One region of the Streptomyces sp. NPDC096152 genome, then DNA from elsewhere that is predicted to be linked to it. Evidence: riboswitches for the same ligand, from Rfam matches in the RefSeq annotation. Region 1 holds a riboswitch; the other holds the start of a gene.
The links. A riboswitch is a leader RNA that binds a small molecule or an ion and turns the genes downstream of it on or off. The one in region 1 is predicted to bind cyclic di-AMP.

Region 1 (5,629 bases):
CGCTGGGTGCATGACAGATGACACCAGGGCGAGCGGGCCGTCGGACGAAGAGCGGCTGGCCCAGCTCGGCTACACGCAGGTTCTCGCCCGCCGGATGTCGGCGTTCGCCAACTACGCGGTCTCCTTCACGATCATCTCGGTCCTGTCCGGCTGTCTGACGCTCTACCTCTTCGGGATGAACACCGGCGGCCCCGCCGTGATCACCTGGGGCTGGGTGGCGGTCGGCCTCATGACGCTGTTCGTCGGGTTGTCGATGGCGGAGATCTGCTCGGCGTACCCGACCTCCGCGGGCCTGTACTTCTGGGCCCACCGGCTGGCGCCGCCGAGGACGGCCGCCGCCTGGGCCTGGTTCACGGGCTGGTTCAACGTGCTGGGGCAGGTTGCGGTGACGGCGGGCATCGACTTCGGCGCCGCGTCCTTCCTCGGTGCCTACCTCAACCTCCAGTTCGGCTTCCACGTCACACCCGGCCGCACGGTCCTGCTCTTCGCTGCGATCCTGCTGCTGCACGGCCTGCTCAACACCTTCGGCGTACGGATCGTCGGCCTCCTCAACAGCGTCAGCGTGTGGTGGCACGTGCTGGGCGTCGCGGTGATCGTCGGCGCGCTGGCCCTCGTGCCGGACCGGCACCAGTCGGCGTCCTTCGTCTTCACCGAGTTCGTCAACAACACGGGCTGGGGCAGCGGCGTCTACGTCGTCCTGCTGGGCCTGCTGATGGCCCAGTACACCTTCACCGGCTACGACGCCTCCGCCCACATGACCGAGGAGACGCACGACGCGTCCACGGCCGGCCCGAAGGGCATCGTCCGCTCCATCTGGACCTCCTGGGTGGCCGGTTTCGTCCTGCTGCTCGGCTTCACCTTCGCCATCCAGTCCTACGACAAGGAGCTCGCGTCACCGACCGGCGCGCCGCCCGCGCAGATCCTGCTGGACGCCCTCGGCGCGACCGCGGGCAAGCTGCTGCTGCTCGTGGTGATCGGGGCGCAGCTGTTCTGCGGCATGGCGTCCGTGACGGCCAACAGCCGCATGATCTACGCCTTCTCCCGCGACGGGGCGCTGCCCTTCTCCCACGTGTGGCACACGGTCAGCCCGCGCACCCGCACCCCGGTCGCGGCGGTCTGGCTGGCGGCGCTCGGGGCGCTGGCCCTGGGCCTGCCGTACCTGATCAACGTCACGGCCTACGCGGCGGTCACCTCGATCGCGGTGATCGGCCTCTACATCGCCTACGTCGTGCCGACCCTGCTGCGGGTGCGCAAGGGCGAGGCCTTCGAGCGCGGGCCCTGGCACCTGGGCCGCTGGTCGCAGGCGATCGGGGTGGTGTCGGTGGCCTGGGTCGGCGTGATCACCGTCCTGTTCATGCTGCCGCAGGTCTCCCCGGTCACCTGGGAGACGTTCAACTACGCCCCGGTCGCCGTCCTGGTGGTCCTCGGTTTCGCCGCGACCTGGTGGCTCGCCTCCGCGCGCCACTGGTTCCTCAACCCCACCCACGCACGCACCCTCGCCCGCGAGGCCGCCCGCACCGGCGCCCCCGAACCGGCCGACCCCTGACCCGAACGCGAACCGGCCGACCCCTGACCCGAACGCCCCGCCCGCCGCCCGTACGGCACGCCCCCGACCGGGCCCCGCCGCCCGCAGGCACGCTCCCGACGGCCGTTCGGCACCCGCACGGCACTCTCCCGACCGGCCACCTGGACACCCTTACGGCACACTTCCGGCCCGGCACCCCCGATACCCGATCGGACAGGCGGCCTGCTCCGGCTATGCTCGGGTAGGCAACATCGCCTGGGCCCTTAGCTCAATTGGCAGAGCAGTGGACTTTTAATCCATTGGTTGTGGGTTCGAGTCCCACAGGGCCTACGAGAGAGGCCCCGCCCCGGAGGACTCCGTGGCGGGGCTTCAGGCGTTTCCGCGGCAACTTCCCCGGCGGCTCACGCAGTTCCGTTCCCGCAGAGAGAGCGCGCGCCGATGCCCCGTCCGTACGTCCTGCTGTCCGCCGCCGTCTCCCTCGACGGCTACCTGGACGACACCGGCCCCGAGCGGCTGCTGCTCTCCAGCCCCGCCGACTTCGACCGGGTGGACGAGGTGAGGGCCTCGGTGGACGCGATCCTCGTCGGCGCCGGCACCATCCGCGCCGACAATCCGCGGCTGCTGGTCAACTCGCCCGAGCGGCGGGCCGCCCGGGTCGCCGCCGGGAAGCCGGAGTACCCGCTGAAGGTGACGGTCAGCGCGGCCGGCGAGCTGGACCCGGCCGCGCGGTTCTGGCACACGGGCGGCGAGAAGGCCGTCTACACGACCGACCGGGGCGCCGAACGGCTGCGCGGGGCCGGCCTCGCCGCCGATGTCGTCCCGCTGGGCGCCGAACTCGACTGGCGGCGGCTGCTGGAGCATCTGCACGACGTGCGTGGGGTGCGGCGGCTGATGGTCGAGGGCGGCGGGACCGTGCACACCCAGCTGCTTCAGCAGAGCCTCGCGGACGAGCTCCAGCTCGTGCTCGCCCCGCTCCTCGTGGGCGACCCGCGGGCGCCGCGGCTGTTCGGGCCGGGCGTCTACCAGGGCGGACGGCTGCGGCTCGTGGAGACTCGGGCCATCGAGGACGTGGTCCTCATGCGCTACGAGCCGACGGCTCCCGGCACCGGGACCCTCGCCTCGCCCGCGGACCGGCACTGGCTCCGGCTGGCGTGCGACCTGGCGGCGCTCTGCCCGCCCTCGCGGACCGCGTTCAGCGTGGGCGCGGTGGTGGTGGCCGCCGACGGCACCGAACTCGCCCGGGGCCATTCGCGGGAGGGCGACGACCCCGTCGTGCACGCGGAGGAGGCGGCGCTGGCCAAGGTGGACCCGGCGGACCCGCGGCTGGCCGGCGCCACCGTCTACAGCAGCCTGGAGCCGTGCGCGCGGCGTGCCTCCCGGCCCCGCCCGTGCGCCCGGCTGATCCTCGACGCGGGTGTACGGCGAGTGGTCACGGCCTGGCGTGAACCGGACACGTTCGTCGAGGGCGCCGACGGGTCCGGGACGCTCGCGGCCGGGGGCGCGCGGACCGTACTCGTCCCTGAGCTGGAGGAACGGGCCAAGGCTCCGAACCGGCATCTGACCGGCTGAGCGGTACCGCGCCGCCGGCCCGGGAGGGGCGCGGGGCGGAGGCCGGACTCCATGCGTGTGCATTCGGCCTCGCGGATGGGGTACAGTTGGTCTCACGACGCGGGGTGGAGCAGCTCGGTAGCTCGCTGGGCTCATAACCCAGAGGTCGCAGGTTCAAATCCTGTCCCCGCTACTGAAGACTCAGGGCCGGAATCCGATCAAGGATTCCGGCCCTGAGTGTTTCCCGTCCCACCGTGTCCTCCGGTCGGCCCTCAGGTCCATGGAGGGCGCCCTCGGCCCGTACTCCCGGGCCGGCGGGTGTCGCCCTTGATCATTGTCACGGCGGGTGAGTGATCCGCGCCGGAGCGCACGGCAAGTGACACACCGTCAGAAATCCGCTGCCGCGGAGGGTGGGTCAACTCGCCCGATTTTCGTCGCGCATGGCCCGAACGTCTGGCCAAAAAGGTTTAATGATCAAGTCGAACGGCTTGGAATCAGAGGCTCGCGTCTATTAACGTTCGATAACGCAGCGCGGTCGTCCCAGCCGTCACAAGCGACGGCTCCGTGCGCGCGCGCCGAATCCCGCAAGGGAACCGGGGAACCACCAACTTGGGGTGAATCGGGCGTCAACCACCGTGCTCGCACGTCTGGTTTACGCGCGTAGGAGACCTTCCCGCTCCGAACCCGTCAGCTAACCCGGTAGGCGAGACGGAAGGAAAGGAGCACGCCCGAGTGGCGTCCAACCGCCCCGCCCCCGAAGCCCCGTTCGTGCCGGGTCAGCGCACCGAAACCTTCGGCTACGGCAGTTACCGCACCGACGAGGGCCCCTGGGAGGAGTGGAATCCCACCGAGGAGTCCGTCCAGCCGGTCCGGGGTCGGCACCGCGTCGCCAAGCAGCGCGGCGGCGGGCTCGCCCGCAGCTCCACCGTTCTCGGTGTCGGCGTCATAGCCGCCGTCGGCGCGGGTGGCATCGCCAGCGCCCACACCGGCAAGCCGCCGGTGTCCATCTCCATGCCCGACCTGCCCTCCGTGGGCTCCCTCTTCGACGACGAGCCCGCGGCCCCCGAGGGCTCCGCGACGGCGCTCAGCACTCTCGGCACGAGCACCGCCGAGACCACCGAGAGCGCCTCCGACGCGGGCGAGGCGCTGCGCAACCGCATCATGGCGCAGGCCGAGCAGCAGCAGGCCCAGGTCGAGACCAAGGCCCAGAAGGCCGCCGAGGCCGCAGCCGCCAAGCAGGCCCAGGAGGCCGTCGCCAAGGCGCAGCAGGAGGCCGAGGCGAAGGCCGCCGCCGCGAAGAAGAAGGCGGAGGAGGAGGCCAAGCGGAAGGCCGAGGCCGAGCGCCTGGCCGAGCTGGCCAAGCAGTACACGCTGCCGACCCCCTCGTACACGATCACCGGCACCTTCGGTCAGCCCGGTTCCATGTGGTCCTCCGGCTACCACACCGGCCTCGACTTCGCCGCTCCCACCGGAACCCTGATCAAGGCGATCCACAGCGGCACCATCACCGAGGCGGGCTGGGCCGGCGCCTACGGCTACCGCACCGTCCTCACCCTCGACGACGGCACCGAACTGTGGTTCTGCCACCAGTCCTCGATCAGCGTCAACGTCGGCCAGAAGGTGAGCACGGGCGACGTCATCGGCCGAGTGGGCGCCACCGGCAACGTCACCGGGCCGCACCTGCACCTGGAGGTCCACCCCGACGGCCAGGCCACCGGCATCGACCCGATGACGTGGCTGCGCGACAAGGGCCTCACCCCCTGACCCACCGGGTTCGCGCAAGCTTTTCCCCACGGAGCCGCCCTGATCGGAATGGGCGGCTCCGGCGCGGTTGTTGATGTCTTCCATGACTTCTCTTCGCAAGCTGAGCTCGTCCGACCTCGAGGTCTTCCCGCTCGCCCTCGGCGGCAACGTCTTCGGCTGGACCGCAGACGAGGAGGCGTCCTTCGCCGTCCTCGACGCGTACACGGCCGCCGGCGGCAACTTCGTCGACACCGCCGACTCCTACTCGGCATGGGCCGCGGGCAACCGGGGCGGCGAGTCCGAGACGATCCTGGGCAGGTGGCTGAAGGCACGCGGCAACCGCGCCGACGTCGTCATCGCCACCAAGGTCAGCCAGCACCCCGACTACCAGGGCCTGACCGCCGCCAACATCAAGGCCGCGGCCGACGCCTCGCTGCGGCGCCTGGGCACCGACCACATCGACCTGTACTACACCCACTTCGACAAGCCGGACGTGCCGGTCGAGGAGATCGTCGGCGCGCTCGACGAGCTGGTGAAGGCGGGCAAGGTGCGCCACATCGCCGCCTCCAACATCTCCGCCGAGCGCCTGCGGGCCTCCCTCGACTTCTCCGACCGGGAGGGTCTGGCCCGGTACGTGGCGCTCCAGCCGCACTACAACCTGGTCTCGCGCGACACCTACGAGGGTGAGCTGCGGGACCTCGCCGAGCGGGCCGGTCTCGCCGCCGTCCCCTACTTCGCGCTGGCCTCGGGCTTCCTCACCGGCAAGTACCGGCCCGGCGCCCAGGTGGACAGCGCGCGGGCGGAGGGCGCGGC
Region 2 (5,629 bases), on a different contig from region 1:
CTCGGCGTTCCCGCCCGTGCCCTTGACCGCGACGACGGTGCCGAGCCCGAACTGGTCGTGCGTGACCCGGTCGCCGACCGCGAGCGAGACCACCGGCTTCTCGGAGGTCCGGCGGGTGGCGAAGCCGGACGCGCCGGACGCCGACGAGCGCGAGCGGGAGGACGACAGGGAGGCGGCCGGACCCGACGCCGGACCGGAGGACACCGGTGCCGCGGCACCCGTCCGCTTCCAGTCCACGTGCATGGCCGGAATCTCCTCGAGGAACCGGGAGGGCGGGTTGTACGAGGGCTGGCCCCAGGCGCTGCGCATCGCCGAGCGGGTCAGGTAGAGCCGCTCCCGGGCGCGGGTGATGCCGACGTACGCCAGGCGCCGCTCCTCCTCCAGCTCCTTGGTCTGGCCGAGGGAGCGCATGTGCGGGAAGACGCCGTCCTCCATGCCGGTCAGGAACACCACCGGGAACTCCAGACCCTTGGCGGTGTGCAGGGTCATCAGCGTGATGACACCGTCGCCGTCCTCCTCGTCGGGGATCTGGTCGGAGTCGGCGACCAGGGCGACCTGCTCCAGGAAGTCGGACAGGGTGGCCGCCTCCCCCTCGCCGCGCTCCTGCTCGAACTCCAGCGCGACGGCGGCGAGTTCCTGGAGGTTCTCGATGCGGGTCTCGTCCTGCGGGTCGGTGGAGGCCTGCAACTCGGCCAGGTAGCCGGTGCGTTCGAGGACGGCCTCCAGGACGGTCGCCGGTCCCGCGCCGGACTCGACGATCGTCCGCAGGTCCTCCATCAGCGTGTTGAACCGCTTGACCGCGTTGGTGGAGCGCGCGGCCATGCCGTACGCCTCGTCGACGCGGCGCAGCGCCTGCGGGAAGCTGATCTTCTCGCGCTGGGAGAGGGCGTCGATCATCGCCTCGGCGCGGTCGCCGATGCCGCGCTTGGGCACGTTGAGGATGCGGCGCAGCGGCACCGAGTCCTCGGGGTTGGCCAGGACGCGCAGGTAGGCGAGGACGTCCCGGACCTCCTTGCGCTCGTAGAAGCGGACACCGCCGACGACCTTGTAGGGCAGGCCGACGCGGATGAAGACCTCTTCGAAGACGCGGGACTGGGCGTTGGTGCGGTAGAAGACGGCGACGTCGCCGGCCTTCGCGTCGCCCGCGTCCGTCAGCCGGTCTATCTCGTCGGCGACGAACTGCGCCTCGTCGTGCTCGGTGTCGGCGACGTACCCGGTGATGCGGGCGCCGGAGCCGGCGTTGGTCCACAGGTTCTTCGGGCGGCGCGACTCGTTGCGCTCGATGACCGCGTTGGCGGCGCTCAGGATGGTCTGGGTGGAGCGGTAGTTCTGCTCCAGCAGGATCGTGGTCGCATCCGGGTAGTCCTCCTCGAACTGGAGGATGTTGCGGATGGTCGCGCCGCGGAAGGCGTAGATCGACTGGTCGGCGTCACCGACCACGCACAGCTCGGCCGGCGGCAGGTCGTCCTGGCTCGGCGGGACGTCCACGGGGTGCTCGGAGGTGCCGACGAGCTCCCGCACGAGGGCGTACTGGGCGTGGTTGGTGTCCTGGTACTCGTCGACGAGGACGTGCCGGAAGCGGCGGCGGTAGTGCTCGGCGACGTCGGGGAAGGCGCGGAGCAGGTTGACCGTCGTCATGATCAGGTCGTCGAAGTCGAGGGCGTTGGCCTCGCGCAGCCGCGACTGGTACAGGGCGTAGGCCTGGGCGAGGGTCTTCTCGAAACCGTCGGTGGCCTGGGCGGCGAAGTCCTCCTCGTCGATCAGCTCGTTCTTGAGGTTGCTGATCTTGGCGCTGAAGGACTTCGGCGGGTAGCGCTTGGGGTCGAGGTCCAGGTCGCGGCAGACCAGGGCCATCAGGCGCTTGGAGTCGGCGGCGTCGTAGATCGAGAAGGAGGAGGTGAAGCCCAGCTTCTTGCTCTCGCGGCGCAGGATGCGGACGCAGGCGCTGTGGAAGGTCATGACCCACATCGCGTTCGCGCGCGGGCCGACGAGCTGCTCGACGCGCTCCTTCATCTCGCCGGCAGCCTTGTTGGTGAAGGTGATCGCGAGGATCTGGCCGGGGTGGACGCCCCGCTCGCCGAGGAGATGGGCGATGCGGTGGGTGAGCACGCGGGTCTTGCCGGAACCGGCACCGGCCACGATGAGCAGGGGGGTGCCGGAGTGGACGACCGCCGCGCGCTGGTTCTCGTTCAGCCCCTCGAGGAGGGCGGCCGGGTCCACCGCCGGGCGTGGCGCGCCGTCGCGGTAGTGGGTGTCCCGGTCCGGCGGCAGGTCGAACTTCCCGCCGAACAGATCGTCCGGAACCGGTTCCGGAGCGTGATCGTCCTCGGGCGGCGGCGGAGGTTCCTCCTCGTGGCCGCGGGGGGCCTGGAGGTCCGCCAGGAAGCTGTCGTCAAAGAGGCTGCTCATCTCGCTACGAGTCTAGGGCGCCCCACCGACAACCCGGGGCCGCCCGCGGAACATCACACGATCCCGGCGCCCGGCGGCCTGCCCCGCCCACGGGGGCGGACCCGGGGCAGGTCTCGCAGGCAGGCCCCTGGGGCAGCTCCCTCACGCTGCGGAGCGACCCCGTCACGTCCACCGCACAAGTGATGCGAGGTCACGAAAATGTATCGGGCATATCGCGCATCAACCTTCACAGGAGCCACACGAGTTGGCTAGCGTGCCGTCAGGCCGCACGACCTCACCGGCGAACGACGCCGGGCCGCGCGGCCTCCGCCGAGTCCGGTCCCGCCGCCAGGCGATCCGGAGCCGGGGACCCACACCGACCTTGGGGTGAATCGGTCCGTGCCTCCCAGCGGGCGCGGACCGTAGGGCAACCCTTCCGAACCACCCGCCCGAACCCGACAGCTAACCCGGTAGGCGGACGATGGAAGGAGTCGCCTCCCTTGGCGTCGCACCGCAAGTCCCGCCCCGCCGTTCCGGGCGTAGCAGGCATACGCACGCCGGCCCTGGCCACGGCCGCCCTCACCTCCGTGGCCCTGCTCTCCCAGACGGCCGAGGCCGCCCCCGCGCCGGACGGCAGACCGAGCATCGAAGAGGTCGAGAAGAAGGTCGACGACCTGTACCGCCAGGCGGAGTCGGCCACGGAGAAGTACAACGAGGCCAAGGAGACGACCGGCAAGCAGCGCACGCGGGTGGCCTCGCTCCTCGACGACGTCGCCAAGCGCACGGACCGGCTCAACAAAGCGCGCGAGGAACTGGGCTCGTTCGCCGCGGCCCAGTACCGCACCGGTGCCGCCGCCTCCGGCACCGCCACCTTCCTGCTCGCGGACACTCCGCAGGACTACTTCGACCAGTCGCATCTGATGGGACGGCTCACCGACCGGCAGAAGGGCATGGTCGACGACTACGTCACCCAGCAGTCCGCGACCATGGAGAAGCGGCGGGAGGCCACCCGAAGCCTGGAGACGCTCACCGAGTCGCAGCGCGACATCAGGACGGCCAAGGCCACCGTCCAGAAGAAGCTCGCCGACGCCCGCGAACTGCTGTCGAAGCTGAACGCCGAGGAGAAGGCGCGGCTGGCGGCGATCGAGAAGCAGAAGCAGGAGGAGGCCGCGCGCAAGGCGGCGGAGCTGGCGAAGAAGCAGGCGGCGGAGCAGGCCGCCGCCCAGCAGCAGGCCGCCGCCCAGCAGCAGGCCGCCGCCTCGGGCTCCGGCACGTCGTCGGACTCCACCGGGTCCACCGGGTCCACCAGCTCCACGGGCACCTCGGGCTCCTCGACGTCCGGCACGTCGTACGCCACCAAGGCCGACAAGGCGCTCGCCTTCGCCCGCGCCCAGATCGGCAAGCCGTACGTGTGGGGCGCGACGGGCCCCGACTCCTACGACTGCTCGGGCTTCACCCAGGCCGCCTGGAAGGCCGCCGGCGTCTCCCTCCCGCGCACCACCTACGACCAGGTGAACGCGGGGACGACGGTCTCGCTCTCCCAGGCGCAACCCGGTGACCTGGTCTTCTTCTACGACGACATCAGCCACGTCGGCATCTACATCGGCAACGGCATGATGATCCACGCCCCTAAGCCCGGCGCGTATGTGCGCGAGGAGTCGATCTACTACGACGGCGAGTCCGCGATCCACAGCGTGGTGCGGCCCGCCTGAGGCCCCACAGCAGCCCTGGAGGCGGGGCGGGAACGGCGCACCGTGCCGTCCCCGCCCCGCACTCGTTCGACCGCCGCCCGCCCGTCGCCCTTCAGCGCGCCGTCCCGCCCGCACCCTTTCGCGTACGCCCCGGCGCGTGCCCCGCGTGTGCGGCGCGCGAAGATCCTTAGCATCGGGCCATGCCCCGCACCTCTTCCTTCGGCGCCTGGTGGGTGCACCGTCCGTCGACCGCCGGGTCCGCCGTCATGGCGACCGGCATCCTGTCGGCCGGCCTGCACACGACGGGCTACGAGGCGCTGTCCTGGATCGCGCTGGTCCTGGCGTGCGCCGCCTGGCTGGGGCTGGCGGCCGGCTTCGTGCTGCGTCTGGTGCGCGAGCGGTCGGAGTGGCTCGCGGAGGCGGGGACGCCGGGCGCACTCACGGCCGTGGCCGCCACGGCCGTGCTGGGGACCCGCTTCTCGGAGCTCGGCGCGCGGATCCTGGCCGAGGCGCTGCTCGCGCTGGCCGTCGTGCTGTGGCCGGGGCTGCTGCTGCGGGTGCTGCGCAGGGTCGGCCGCCGGATGCCCGGGTCGGTGTTCCTGGGCTGCGTGGCCACCGAGGGGCTGGCCGTGCTGGGCGCGGCCGTGGCCGGGGCGGAGACGTCGGCCTGGCTGGCGCACGCGTCGCTGGTGCTGTTCTGGCTCGGGCTGGCGCTGTACGTGTTCGCGGTCGCCCGGTTCGACCCGGTGCAGGTGATCGAGGGGGCCGGGGACCAGTGGATCGCGAGTGGCGCCGCGGCGATCTCGGCGCTGGCCGGGACGCAGCTCATGACCGCGGCCGGGTCGGGGATGTACCTGTGGGACAAGGACGACAGCGGCGTCCTGCGCACCGTCACCGTCGCGCTGCTGATGCTCGACCTGTTCCTGTACGGCGTCCTGCTCGCCGCCGAACTGGCCTGGCCGCGCCTGCGCTACGACGTGCGCCGCTGGGCGACCGTGTTCCCCCTGGGCATGACGGCGGCGGCGACGCTGTCCGTCGCCGCCGTGGTCGGCGTGCCCTCGCTGGAGGTTCCCGGGGAGCTGCTGCTGTGGGTCGCGGTGGCGGCGTGGTCGGCCGTCGGGACGGGCTCCGTCAGGGCCGCGCGGGCCGAGCTGCGGGCCGCTCGCTGACCGGCGCGCCCGTGAGGGCGCGGGGAAGGCGACCGCCCGGATCCGGAGAAGGGCGGCTACCGCTCAGGTCCACAGCACCGCGATGAAGATGTTGACGGTGGTCAGCAGGCCGACCAGGCCGAACAGGCTCTTGTCCGCCTTCTCCTCGTCCCGCTTCACGTAGACCAGGCCGAGGATCACGATCAGCAGCGCCAGCTTCACGCCGATCTTGATGTTGTCGACGTGGTGGCCGTCGGCCTGGTTGAGGCCGACCAGGACGGCACCGGTGACCAGCATGGTCAGCGCGCCGTGCAGCATTCCGGGCACGAACCGGGCGGTGCCCCGGCCCATCGCCTTCACCTGGGTGAGGAAGCCGCCGAGCAGAGCGGCGATACCGACGAT

Region 2: another riboswitch for cyclic di-AMP. It lies ahead of ACIQ9G_RS13050 (NlpC/P60 family protein); the one in region 1 lies ahead of ACIQ9G_RS20485 (M23 family metallopeptidase).

The regions. Positions count from the first base shown of each region.
Region 1 covers NZ_JBIWFW010000005.1:608,583-614,211, forward strand. The annotation lists gene ACIQ9G_RS20465 (amino acid permease) at 11-1,546, shown strand; tRNA gene ACIQ9G_RS20470 (tRNA-Lys) at 1,783-1,855, shown strand; gene ACIQ9G_RS20475 (dihydrofolate reductase family protein) at 1,964-3,094, shown strand; tRNA gene ACIQ9G_RS20480 (tRNA-Met) at 3,193-3,266, shown strand; cyclic di-AMP (ydaO/yuaA leader) riboswitch at 3,637-3,794, shown strand; gene ACIQ9G_RS20485 (M23 family metallopeptidase) at 3,806-4,837, shown strand; gene ACIQ9G_RS20490 (aldo/keto reductase) at 4,920-5,629, shown strand, end outside.
Region 2 covers NZ_JBIWFW010000003.1:628,686-634,314, forward strand. The annotation lists gene pcrA (DNA helicase PcrA) at 1-2,409, opposite strand, end outside; cyclic di-AMP (ydaO/yuaA leader) riboswitch at 2,722-2,881, shown strand; gene ACIQ9G_RS13050 (NlpC/P60 family protein) at 2,889-4,100, shown strand; gene ACIQ9G_RS13055 (hypothetical protein) at 4,280-5,248, shown strand; gene ACIQ9G_RS13060 (hypothetical protein) at 5,312-5,629, opposite strand, start outside.